2 regions of the Paenibacillus sp. CFBP13512 genome follow, and region 2 is predicted to be linked to the other one. Evidence: riboswitches for the same ligand, from Rfam matches in the RefSeq annotation. Region 2 holds a riboswitch; the other holds the start of a gene.
What was found. Region 2 has a riboswitch for glycine ahead of gcvT (glycine cleavage system aminomethyltransferase GcvT). Riboswitches for the same ligand answer to the same signal wherever they lie in the genome.

Region 1: another riboswitch for glycine. It lies ahead of sdaAB (L-serine ammonia-lyase, iron-sulfur-dependent subunit beta); the one in region 2 lies ahead of gcvT (glycine cleavage system aminomethyltransferase GcvT).

Annotation. Positions count from the first base shown of each region.
Region 1 is NZ_QGAD01000001.1:536,581-539,837, reverse strand. It holds gene PaeCFBP13512_RS02340 (PAS domain-containing sensor histidine kinase) at 1-57, shown strand, start outside; gene PaeCFBP13512_RS02335 (SDR family oxidoreductase) at 184-975, shown strand; glycine riboswitch at 1,194-1,304, shown strand; glycine riboswitch at 1,308-1,386, shown strand; gene sdaAB (L-serine ammonia-lyase, iron-sulfur-dependent subunit beta) at 1,463-2,128, shown strand; gene sdaAA (L-serine ammonia-lyase, iron-sulfur-dependent, subunit alpha) at 2,155-3,048, shown strand.
Region 2 is NZ_QGAD01000007.1:81,186-84,442, reverse strand. It holds gene PaeCFBP13512_RS12100 (helix-turn-helix domain-containing protein) at 1-28, opposite strand, end outside; gene gcvH (glycine cleavage system protein GcvH) at 335-727, opposite strand; glycine riboswitch at 906-1,003, shown strand; gene gcvT (glycine cleavage system aminomethyltransferase GcvT) at 1,284-2,402, shown strand; gene gcvPA (aminomethyl-transferring glycine dehydrogenase subunit GcvPA) at 2,447-3,257, shown strand, end outside.

The DNA.
Region 1 (3,257 bases), on a different contig from region 2:
TTTTCTGTTCTTTTACCGAAGCCCAAAAAGAATGATTCTGCACATTCTATCGAATAATACGTTATCATCTGTTTCATTGTTCTGTCTGCTAGGGTACTTACAATAGGAAAACAGATAACGTTGTGAGTATCAAAAAACAGTTATCTAGTACAAACACATTCTGAAATATGGAGGCTTATCCACATGGCAGAAACAAAATTAGTAGGTAAAGTAGCAGCAGTAACAGGTGGCGGATCAGGAATAGGTAAAGCATCAGCGATACGATTTGCAGCAGAAGGTGCTGTTGTATATATGTTAGATCGTACGCCTGAAAATGCAGAAGAAACCAAAGCCGAAATTGAAAAAGCTGGCGGAAAAGCATATGTGATTGAGTGCGATATTTCCAAACCAGAAATGATTGAAAGTGCTATGAAACAAGTAGTGGCTGAAGCAGGTCAGTTGGATATTGTATTTGCGAATGCAGGAATCAATGGTAGCAAAGCCCCTATCGAAACATTAGAAATAGATGATTGGAATCAAACGGTAGAGATTAATTTACGAGGCACATTTGCAACTGTAAAATACGCTATCCCTCATTTGAAAGAAAAGGGCGGTAGTATTATTATTACAAGTTCAATTAATGGTAATCGTGTATTCTCTAATGTAGGATTCTCTGCATATGCTTCAACCAAAGCAGCACAAGTAGCATTTATGAAAATGGCGGCGCTAGAACTTGCACGCTATAAAATCAGAGTTAATGCGGTCTGTCCGGGAGCGATCGATACCGAAATCGACGACAATACGTATCCAAGTGACGATCTAAAAGAAGTCGAAATTCCAATGGAATTCCCAGAAGGCGATCATCCGCTTAAAGGCGAACCTGGTAAAATCGAAGAAGTGGCTAATCTAGTGCTATTCTTGGCTTCTAGTGAAGCTTCACATGTAACAGGTACAGAGATATTTGTAGATGGCGCAGAATCGTTATTACGAGGATAGTTGTATCTACAAGTATAGATAGATAAATGATACTATGCTAGTCCTATCAAAGTCCTTTTTCGAGCATATCGGGAAAGGACTTTGTTGTCTTTATGCACAAAAGTATCCTTTTTCAAATCAATCAATTGACAGTGTCAGGTGTGCTGAATTAAGCTAAAGGTATCGAACGTATTCACGTGATTTAACTAATAACGAACCATTCAAATAAATAACTGCACATGAAGATAGAGGGAGAGTCTGTGGATGTATGTGATCCACCACCGAAGGAGCAAGTTAATCATTTGGCGATGATTGATTAATCTCTCAGGTACCCGAACCGCTATCGGATGCAACTCTGGAGAGAGCATACCAGCCACCCAAGGAGTACAACCGATACGATTCGGTCCAAACTCTCAGGTAACGAGGACAGAGGAATAAGCCACGCGCGGGCTATTCCCTGTCTTTTTTTGTGCGCGCATATTTTGGTGATAAGGGAGAAGAGGAATTTATGCGTTTTAAAAATGTATTCAATATTATAGGGCCGGCGATGGTAGGACCGTCTAGTTCACATACAGCAGGAGCAGCTCGCCTAGGAAGAGCTGCTCGTCATTTTTTAGGAGCATGCCCTGAGCATGTAAAGATTGTTTTGTATGGTTCGTTTGCAGAAACGTACTGGGGACATGGTACAGATCTAGCACTTGTCGGTGGTCTGCTTGATTATGATACCGATGATGATCGCTTACCAGATGCAGCAGAAGAAGCCGATCGTCAAGGGATAACGATTTCTTTTGATAAAGGCACAGGCAATTATCCGCATCCTAACTTTGTGCGAATTATTGTACAGCATGGAACAGAAACAGCTGAAGTAGCAGGTGCTTCGATCGGTGGCGGAAATATTGAGATTCATGAATTAAATGGATTCGATGTACGAGGCTCTGGTCAGTATCCGATGCTTGCTGTAGAACACACGGATAGTAAAGGTGTACTGGCTGATATTACACGCACACTTAGTGATGCGGAACTCAATATTGGATTTATGGATGTGGATCGCAAAGCTCGTAGCGGTGAAGCGATGACTGTTATCGAATTGGATACTGCGCCTGATCCGCATGTGTTGAATCGTATTTTACAATTGCCTTATGTAACTCGTGCGGCTGTTATAGACTTGAAGTAAATGAAAGACAAAGGAGAGTATAGAATATGCAATTTCGCACGTTAAAAGATATTGTTCGGTTATGTGAAGAACGTTCACTCACGATTGCGGAACTGATGATTGAAGAACAAGTAAAAGAAACAGGGGTTAGTGAACCTGAAGTGATCCAGCAGATGGCAGATTACTATCAAGTGATGAAAGAAGCAGTACACCGCGGAATTACAGAAGATACCGTTTCACGAAGCGGTCTAACGGGCGGAGATGCACGCCGTGTGCATGAGTATATGTTAAGTGGAGAAACTTCTTCAGGCAGTGATGCTACTCGTGCGATGGCGTATGCGCTAGCTGTATCTGAAGTCAATGCTTCGATGGGTCGTATTATTGCTACACCAACCGCAGGCTCATGTGGCATTATTCCTGGCGTATTTGTCAGTTCGCAAGAACGTTTTGGATGGGATGATGCTCATATGGTTCTAGGACTATTTGCAGCAGGAGCGATCGGTTATGTGATTGCCAACAATTCTTCGATTTCAGGCGCAGAAGGTGGATGTCAGGCAGAAGTCGGTTCAGCAATTGGGATGGCAGCAGGAGCGATGGTCGAGATGCGTAAAGGTACACCCGAGCAAGCTATGCATGCTGTAGGATTGGCTCTCAAAAATACACTGGGATTAATCTGTGATCCGGTCGCTGGACTTGTCGAAATTCCTTGTATTGTTCGTAACGGATTAGGTGCAGTGAATGCGTTAGCAGCGGCAGATATGGGACTTGCTGGAGTGCGTAGCGCTATTCCATCAGATGAAGTGGTCGATGTGATGTTACAAGTCGGACGTTCTATGCCAAGTGAGCATCGTGAGACGGCCCGCGGAGGATTAGCACAGACACCAACCGGACGCAAAATTACTGAAGAATTAAGACGTAGAAGACAAGAAAATAAAAATTAACTTCCTCGCATGAACTATTTGAAGGGAAATGAAGAAAGTCGTTTATAATAAAACGACTTTTTTCGATTTTTCTTCAAACCTTTCCTTAATATTCCGATAAATTGTTGTATAATTCGATATATACGTAAATAAATTAGTAGTATAGTTACTCAACTTTTACCCTAGATTAAATATATTTACTTACTTAGATGGGTCTAAAGTATTAATTT
Region 2 (3,257 bases):
GAAATAAACGATATAGATATTTAGACAACAATCTCCCCTCCAGAGGTAATCATCAATAAAATAGGTATGTTGTACATGTCGCAGTGTACATTCATTATTAGATCTATGTAAAAAAATTCTATTTTTGCTTTATTTAATCATTCTATCGTATTATGCAGATTCCTCCAACCTAAAATAAAAAAGAATGTCGTTATTGTGCACTTTAATTACCTGTATCAAAAATATACATAACAAAAAAAGACTGATCCCCATCTAGGTTTTCAGTCTTGTTCTTGTTACAATACATATAAATAGATTTTATATCCTTCTTTTGTATAGATTTACAGTGTATGAGTTAGTCTTGGGCGTGTTCAGCATAAGCTTCTGCACTCAAAAGGCTTGATAATGCACTATCTAGGTCACCACTGACTTTAACTTCAACCATCCAGCCACGTCCGTAAGGATCAGAGTTCACCAGTTCAGGTTCTGTTTCCAATTCAGGATTAAAATTAGTGATCGTACCTGTCACCGGGCTAAAAAGATCAGATACTGTTTTGACCGATTCAATCGTGCCGATCACAGCTTCAGAAGCAACTTCTGCACCTGCTTGTGGCAATTCAACAAATACGATATCTCCTAGCTGATGTTGAGCAAAATCAGTAATACCGATACGAACCGTATCATCACTAATACGCTCTACCCATTCATGTTCTGCACTATACAGCAATTGATCTTTAATCTCACTCATTTTTCATTCCTCCGGTTCATGGTTGTAATGTCTTCATGCACACAAGCGTATAGCAAGGCAGATTATACTGTCAATACTCTTGACATTGCTTTTTGAATCAAGTATTAATATAATATACATACATTCATCACTGTTTCAATACTTAATGTTCGGAAATACATAACATCATATGTAGCGAATGAAAGTACAGGGAGAGACTGTTCAGAACCATGACAGCGCCGAAGGAGTAAGCCAGTAATGGTGAATCTCTCAGGTAAAAGGGACCTGTACCGGACGCAGCTCTGGAGAGAATTGGCATCATTCGGTCACCGACGAATATCCGAATGATAACAACCAATCACCCAAGGGGAAACTTGTTGCTTATAAGCTATTGAGCACAAGGTAACTCTCAGGTATCAAGGACAGGGAGAAAAAGAAATATTTCAGGTATAGTACCTGCTTATTTCCTTTTCTCTCTGTCTTTTTTGTTGAGCTTTTTCGGATGATTTTATTCTTTTTTCACAAAAAATGATATATGCGATTTTTCGCTACAAACTAATTCGATGAGGTGACGATCATGACAACAGAACTGAAGCGTACGCCGATTTTTCCTCTTTATGCTCAATCCGGTTCCCCACGCTGTATCGATTTTGGCGGTTGGGAATTGCCTGTTCAATTTACAGGAATTCAAAAAGAACATGAAGCGGTTCGTGAACAAGCTGGATTATTTGATGTTTCTCATATGGGTGAAGTGATCATTTCAGGTGAAGGTTCCCTTGCCTATTTGCAACAATTATTAACTAACGATGCTTCTCGCTTGCAAGATGGACAAGCCCAATATACATTAATGTGCTATCCAACAGGTGGTGTAGTCGATGATCTACTGGTATATCGTCTGGGCGAAGAACATTATATGCTCGTGATCAATGCCTCGAATATTGATAAAGATATCGATTGGATGAAGCAGTCTTTGCCTGCCAATGTCACTCTTGAGAACATTTCAGAACAAACCGCTTTAATTGCTTTACAAGGTCCTCAAGCGGTTGCTATTTTACAAGCGGCTACACAAAGCGATCGTTATGCTGAACTGGCAGGATTTTCTTTTATCGAAAAAGCTGAGATTTTTGGTGTTCATGCGCTCATCTCTCGTACAGGTTACACCGGTGAAGATGGTTATGAACTATATGTATCTGCAACAGATGCTCCTCTCATCTGGGAAAAGCTATTGCAAGCAGGTGAACCGCTTGGCTTGATTCCTTGTGGACTGGGTGCACGGGATACGCTTCGCTTTGAAGCTCGTCTTCCTCTGTATGGTCAAGAGCTGTCAGCAGATATTTCTCCACTCGAAGCGGGACTTGGCTATTTTGTAAAGTTAGACAAAGAACATTTCACAGGCAAAGAGGCTCTAGTCGCGCAAAAAGAAAAAGGATTGTCTCGTAAATTAGTGGGTGTAGAAATGATCGACCGTGGTATTCCTCGCCCACACTATCCTGTCTACCAGAACGGTCGACAAATCGGCGAAGTGACGACAGGAACTCAATCTCCTACACTTAAGCGTAATCTTGGACTTGCTTTAATTGAAGCTGACAGTGCTGCTCTAGGAACACCGATAGAACTTGAGATTCGCGGTAAAATGCTCAAAGCTGAAGTGGTGAAGGCACCTTTCTACAAACGAGCATCTTCTGTCACTAAATAAAATTACAAGGCGACTGATATGTTGCCCCAAAGGAGTCTACCTTTATGAAATCGCATCGTTATATTCCAATGACCCCACAGAATGAAGCAGAGATGTTAGAGGTTGTTGGTGCTTCTTCGATAGAGGATTTATTTACAGATATTCCGGCATCCCTTCGTTATCAAGGCACTATGCCTATGTCTGAAATGCTGGATGAATATACACTGACTCGTCATATGTCTAGTCTTGCAGGGCAAAATGCAGATACAGATCGGTACACTAGCTTTCTGGGTGCAGGATTGTATGATCACCATTTGCCATCTGTGATTAATCATGTAATTTCTCGTTCTGAATTTTATACAGCGTATACTCCATATCAACCAGAGATCAGTCAAGGTGAATTACAAGCGATCTTTGAATTTCAGTCCTATATCTGTGAACTGACAGGAATGGCTGTAGCCAATGCAAGTATGTATGATGGCGCAACAGCACTTGCCGAAGCAGCTTCCCTTGCAGCATCAGCTACAGGACGCAAAAAGATTATTGCTCTTTCTACGATCCATCCTGAATCACGCGGAGTCGTTCGTAGTTATGCTCGTGGTCTTAATCTGGATGTAGTTGAAGTGCCTTATGGCGATGGAGTCACAGATATTGGGGTGCTCACTGAAGCGATTGATGAGCAGACCGCTGTTGTACTTGTCCAATCCCCTAACTTTTTCGGTGGTATTGAAGCGATTCAAGCAGTTGCCGATCTTGCTCATGCCAAAGGTGCTTTATTGGTAGTGAGTACGAATCCTATTTCACTGGGACTACTCGAATCTCCTGGTAAACTTGGAGCTGATATCGTTGTTGGTGATGCACAGCCGCTTGGCATTT